Linked DNA regions of Nodosilinea sp. FACHB-141. The protein of the gene in region 1 interacts with the protein of each later gene in a pairwise test. Links are inferred from orthologs where the notes say so. Each region holds a gene or a part of one and is shown in the gene's direction. Other genes may lie near its edges. The genes, in order: H6F59_RS08185 and bioB.

Region 1 (3,179 bases):
CCGATCGCGAGGCCGCCCAGGCCGCCTTTATGGACGACGAAGCCGAGGTGATGGTCGCCACTACCGCCTTCGGCATGGGCATCGACAAGCCCAATGTTCGCTTTGTGATTCACCACAACATCAGCGATTCCGTCGATTCTTACTACCAAGAGATTGGGCGGGCGGGGCGCGATGGCGAAAAAGCCTTTGCGCTGCTGTTCTACTGCCTCGACGACCTGAATATTCGACGCTTTCTGGCCAGTGGCGGCCAGGTGGATGTGGAGCAGGTGACCCAGGTGGCCACTGTGCTTCAAGAGCAGGATGACCCGATCAAGCGGCAGGATTTGCAGGCCAAAACCGAGCTTTCCCGAACCAAGGTGGCTACCGCCCTCAGCCATTTGGAGGCGGTAGATGTCGTCGAGACCTTACCCACAGGCGAAGTGGTTGCCCGTGACTTGGCAGATGTGGAGGAAGCTTCTCAGGCCGCCGTTGAGGCCCAAGAACGGCATCAAAACCACGTGCGATCGCGCCTAGAAATGATGCGAGGCTATGCCGAACTGCGCGACTGCCGCCGCGGATATTTGCTCAACTACTTTGGTGAAACCCGCGACCAGCCCTGTGGCTTTTGCGATAACTGTCAGGCAGGCATTGTGGTCGAAGACGAAGATACCTGGCAGCCCTTTGCGTTGAACAGCCGCGTGGTTCACCGAACATGGGGCGAGGGCACGGTGATGCGCTATGAGGGCGACAAGATCGTGATTTTGTTTGATCAGATGGGCTACAAAACCCTGGCTAGGCAGTTGATCAGAGAGTACCGATTGCTGGATCAGGTCGATTAGCCACTAACCCCAGCCCGCCATTTTATGGCGACTGCAATTACATATGAAGATTAATGCCACCCCAAGGCGTTGTTTATTGGTGACGTATCGATCGCAGAGGTAACGGAGGTAGCCTTAGAGCTACTGAAAGATTCGTGAAGATACGTCATTATGTGCCAGCTGTTGGGGATGAACTGCAATGTGCCCACGGATATCTGCTTCTCCTTTGAGGGGTTTTGCGCGCGCGGGGGCAAAACCGACGACCACAAAGACGGCTGGGGCATTGCCTTTTTTGAAGGCCTAGGCTGTCGGGTGTTTCTCGACGACAACCCGTCTAGCTCATCGCCCGTGGCCGCCTTCATTCGGCAGTACCCGATCAAATCGATGAATGTGATTGCCCACATTCGCAAGGCCACCATCGGGCCAGTCAAGCTAGAAAACTGCCACCCCTTCAAGCGAGAACTGTGGGGGCGCTACTGGGTGTTTGCTCACAACGGCGACCTGCCGACGCTGCCCTTTGACCACCAGGGCATCTACCGCGCGGTGGGGCAAACTGACAGCGAGCAGGCCTTTTGCCTCATGCTCAACCACATTCGGCAGCGGTTCCCCGATCGCAAACCCCCCATTCAAGACCTGTACCTGGCTCTGCGAGAAATCACGGCAGCGATCGCCCCCCACGGCATCTTCAACTATCTGCTGTCGGATGGTGAACACTGCTTTGCCCACTGCTCCACCAAGCTCTGCTACATCGTGCGCCAAGCTCCCTTCGCCGCCGCCCACCTGATCGACGAAGACATTACGGTGGATTTTCAAGAGCTGACCACCCCGAGCGATCGCGTTGCCGTCATCGCCACCACTTCTTTGACCGACAACGAGGCCTGGACCCCCATTCAGCCCGGTGAACTGTTGGTCTTCCAGGACGGCTTACCGCTCCATCTCACTCCTTAAGCAGGAATGCCCTTTTCCCTTTATCTATTGAACGGTCCTAGCCTAACTTCACCATTACAAACACCCACATTTAGGACAGGTTCGACGTAGGGGCATTGCAGTGCAATGCCCCTACCAGAGGATTTCGCCTGTCAAAGTGTCCTAACTAAATCAACTGCGGCAATACATCCAGATTTGGCAGAGCTCAGACACCGGTAAGTCTTTTGCCAACCATGCCTTGCACCCAAAGCTTTATACCCAACGTTTCAACTCGATCAAAATATTGAATGAAATTTAATTTCATTTGTAACTGAGTTTACTTGAACTTCACTCAGCCCCCATGCCATACTGCGCCAGCAAACAGCGGTATTTCTACCGACTTACCGTAGTTTCCTGGGTTGGCTTCGGCTTTGTGCAATTGCTGCAAGGTCAGGTCCGCGCCAGGAACAGATCATTTGTGGAGGCACAGCCATGGCACAGCATCGCCCTAGAGCTTGGGGGCTTACCCGACGACAGTCGCTAAAGTCGTTTGCCTATCTATTTGCCAGCGGCATGGGGTTGAGCGCAGCGGTCACCGCCTGTAGTAGCGACTCTACCACCAGCACCGAACCTCAGCCCGCCGCCACTGAAGCCAAGGCTAAGGTGCTACGCATTGGCCACCAAAAGTTCGACCCGTTCATTTTGATCAAAGCGCGGGGCGGGCTAGAGGAGCGGCTAAAAACCTTCGGCACCCGCGTCGAGTGGATTGAGTTTCAGTCGGGGCCGCCCCTGCTGGAGGCTTTGAACGTCGGCAGCATCGACATTGGCCGCACCGGCGATGCCCCACCGATTTTCGCCCAGGCGGCGGATACGCCCTTTTTTTATGTCGGTAGCGGCGCACCCCGACCCAAGAGTTCGGCCGTTGTGGTGCAGGCCGATTCACCGGTGCAAACCCTGGCCGATCTCAAGGGCAAAAAAGTGGGCTTTCAGCGCGGCTCCAGCGCTCACTTTTTGGTGGTGCAGGCGCTCAAAAAAGCCGGGTTGGCCTGGTCAGATATTGAGCCGGTGAACCTCACCCCCGCCGACGCCCGCTCCGCCTTTGAGCAAAACAACATCGATGCCTGGGGCATTTGGGACCCCTTCTATGCGGCCTCAGAAAAACAGGTGGGGGCGCGCACCCTAACTACCGGGGAAGAGCTAGCCCCCAACCGCGAGTTTTTCTTGGCCTCCAAAGCCTTTGTAGCCGACAACGAAGCGCTACTGGTGGCCCTGCTCGAAGATACCGCTGAAGTTGCCCAGTGGGCCGACAACAGCCCCGCCGAGGTGGTGGAGGTGCTGGCCCCCATCACCGGCCTGGAGCCAGAGATTTTAGATGTGGTGACCCGCCGCCGCAGCTGGATTTTTGACCCGGTACAGGCCGATGCGATCGCAGAGCAGCAGCGCATTGCCGACGCCTTCTATGAGCTAGAGCTGATT
Region 2 (3,255 bases), on another replicon or contig:
GGCGACCACAGCTAGTGGTCAGTAATAAATTTGGCCTCGCTATCCTATGGGCACTAGGTACAGGTGCGATCGCGCAAGGGCAAGCTCACGCCTCAAACGAGCCACCCTGTGGTTCAATGGGATCGACATTCTCCTCTATTAAAACCACTCACCTTTTCCCTCTGCGAGGGCACCCCAGCCATGACCCTACTCGACGCTAAAGGCCGCCTGTTCGGCAAAGTCAGCATTTTAGATGTTGCGGCGGCGCTCATTATATTGATGGTGCTGTTTGGTATTTTTCTATATCCGGGCACCTCAGGGTCAGTGGCGCAGGTCGGGGCAACCACCAAGCCAGTGGAAGTAGACGTCATGGTGCGTGGTCTCTCCTCCTCTGACCCCAAACGGCTATTTGAAGCCATTAAGAATTCTGAAACCACTAACATCATCATTCGCAACCAGCCCTACGGCCAGGTCAAGATTAAAAACGCGGTGCTGCTGCCTCGCAGTACTACTGTGCCCCAACCCGATGGCACGGTTAAAGCCCTGCCCGACCCTCGCCCCGAGCTGAACTACACACTTGACATGCTCATCACCCTCGAAGACGATGCCCAAATTACTGATACTGGGCCAGTGTTTGGCAACAGTAAGGTCAAAGTGGGTACTCCGATTGAGCTGGATGGCGATCTCTACAATTTCAACGCCAGCACCGTAGATGTGCGGGTTTTAGAAAATAGCTAGGCCGGCCGCTGTCTTACATTCTTGATTCCCCCTCAGTTGCTTAAACAAGACCAGTCAAGGGGGCCAAGCGGAGATGCGTCTCTGCCCAGGTCTTACTGAGATTCTGCGCCTCCTGAGTTTGGGGAGAAATGGTCGCCCTTATACCCGGAAAGCTATGGGGATCTAATCTGAGACAATAGAAACCTTATTCTCCCAAACTACTTACCTCACCGCTATGACTGCCACTTCTACTGTGACTTCCCGTGTCAACTGGCAAACTCTGGCAGACCAGGCTTTAGCTGGTGAGGTGCTGAGTCGAGAGCAGGCTGACGCTGTCCTTACTGCCCCTGACACAGAGCTGCTCGATCAACTGGCGGCAGCCTATCGAGTGCGGCGATATTACTGGGGCAACCGGGTAAGGCTGCACTTTTTGCTCAATGCCCAAAGCGGCTTGTGCCCCGAAGACTGTCACTACTGCTCGCAGTCGAAAATCTCTGCTGCCGAAATCGAAAAATATCCCTTTATGGCCCAGGAGAAAATCCTGGCGGCGGCTGAGCGGGCCAATACGCTAAAGGCCGGTACGTTTTGCATGGTGATTTCAGGGCGATCGCCCTCCGATCGCGTCTTTGGTGAAGTGCTCGACGTGGTGCGCCAGGTTAAAGAACGCTACCCCATGAAAATCTGCGCCTGCCTCGGCCTGCTCGACGAAACTCAAACCCAGCAGCTGGCGGCGGCGGGGGTAGATCGGGTAAACCACAATCTCAACACCAGCGAAGCTAACTACGGCGAGATCTGCACCACCCACACCTTTGATGACCGGGTGAATACTATTCAAGCGGTGCAGTCGGCGGGCATGACCACCTGCTCTGGGGGCATCTTTGGCCTGGGCGAATCGAACGACGACATTATCGATATGGCCCTAGCCCTACGGCGACTGGAAGTGACCAGTGTGCCGCTGAATTTTCTGATTCCCATCGAGGGCACACCTTTTGAGGGGCGCCACGAGCTGAACCCGCGTCAGTGTCTGCGGATTTTGTGCCTCTACCGACTGCTGCTGCCCTCCCAAGAAATTCGCATTGCCGGTGGCAGGGAAGTGCAGCTGCGGCAGCTTCAGCCCCTGGGGCTCTATGCCGCCAACTCAATTTTTGTGGGCGATTACTTGACGACCCCTGGGCAAGCCGCTCAGGCTGACTACGCCATGATTCGCGATGCTGGGTTTGTGCTCGAAGGCCCTGACGGCGAGGCCATGGAGCTGCCAGAAGCAGTCTCTGCAGTTCCGTAGAGCGGGCACCGCCCACCAACTCTCGCGTAGACCGATGGCATCCTACTCAACCGAGCACAGGCTGGGGACAGGGCTGTTTCATGTTTGTAGAGAGGAAAACTACGTCACAGCTTCGCCCCCCACCCCCAATTTTAGGAGGAGCTGAGGCCCCCAGAGTTGGAGGCTTGGGGGCCAAAGCTCATATACAGGCAATATTACTTTTCAACAAGGAAACAACCGTGCCTGCTGAGGGTGAGTAGATAGCGCGGCACCCAATCTCGATGGCTTCGGTGGGCGGTGAGTTTAAGAAACCTTAGGCAGCCTGCGATCGCGTCACCAGGTTTACCAAACTATCCACCAAACGCTTGGGCTCCATGGGCATGATGTGCTCGCCGTGCATCACACTCTGGGTCATGATAAAAAACACCGTCGCGCCCAGCACCACCCGCGCTGTCGCCTCTGGGTCGGGCAAATCTAGTTCTGGGCAGCCCTTGAGATAGTCGGTGAGCTGGTCGGCGGCGGGTTTGGTGAGGTATTCCACAAAAGCCTGGGCTAGCTGTGGAAAACGCCCCGACTCACCCGCCACTAGACGCACAAAATTTTGATAGTCGAGGTCGTGGAGCTCGCTCTCAATGGCGTTGGTAATCAAGCGCCGAATCACCACTTCAGGACGGCCCTCTAGGTTGCCGTCGCCCATCACCTGCTCACACCGAGCCTGGGCCACATACTGAATCAGCGCCCGAAACAGCCCCTCTTTGTCTTTGAAATAGTTGTAGACCGTTGGTTTAGAGACTCCAGCGGTGGCGGCTACTTTATCCATGCTGGTGCCAGCGTAGCCATTTTGCAGAAACTCTTGCATTGCTCCCTGCAAAATTTGCACGGCTTTGTCATTTAGCACTGCCGGACTCTGAACCACGCGTTGCCACCTCTCTAACCCAATTGATTCATGTATAGCACCCGATCGACGGGAGACATAGCAACTCAGCCCTGCGATCGCATTGAGCCAAGTCGCTGCTCACCCCAGAGCATCCCCTAGGAACCAAAGCAACAGAGTATCGCTCTATACACTCATTCTAACGAGGCATTGACTAATTTTACCAAACCGTTTAGTTTAGTTTTGTTGCCTCTAATAACTTTGGCGAATCAATCTATGCAGGCGACAGAGCCTAATCAGGACTTGGTGCTTCGTTTCTACAAAGCCTTCGACGATCGCACCATTGATCGTGCCCTAGATTTGCTCGCGCCTAACTTTGTCGCTCACCAAGCAGGAATGCCTGAGCCCCTAGACAAAGAAGGCT

Evidence for each region.
Region 2: the proteins of H6F59_RS08185 (region 1) and bioB interact in binary tests that used the Escherichia coli proteins (3 or more experiments, as listed by UniProt). The link is inferred for Nodosilinea sp. FACHB-141 from one-to-one orthologs.

The regions. Positions count from the first base shown.
Region 1 is NZ_JACJPP010000010.1:36,378-39,556, reverse strand. The notes cover bases 1-2,856. They hold H6F59_RS08185 (class II glutamine amidotransferase), read left to right. Parts: upstream 1-968; coding sequence 969-1,745; downstream 1,746-2,856. Other genes in these bases: H6F59_RS08180 (sulfonate ABC transporter substrate-binding protein), read left to right, coding at 2,196-2,856; H6F59_RS08190 (ATP-dependent DNA helicase RecQ), read left to right, coding at 1-818. Outside these bases: more of H6F59_RS08180, read left to right, coding at 2,857-3,179.
Region 2 is NZ_JACJPP010000007.1:21,589-24,843, forward strand. Bases 23-2,954 are described here. They hold bioB (biotin synthase BioB), read left to right. Parts: upstream 23-931; coding sequence 932-1,978; downstream 1,979-2,954. Other genes in these bases: H6F59_RS03630 (DUF4330 domain-containing protein), read left to right, coding at 181-717; H6F59_RS03640 (TetR/AcrR family transcriptional regulator), read right to left, coding at 2,271-2,873. Outside these bases: H6F59_RS03645 (ester cyclase), read left to right, coding at 3,093-3,255. UniProt on the Escherichia coli protein: Catalyzes the conversion of dethiobiotin (DTB) to biotin by the insertion of a sulfur atom into dethiobiotin via a radical-based mechanism.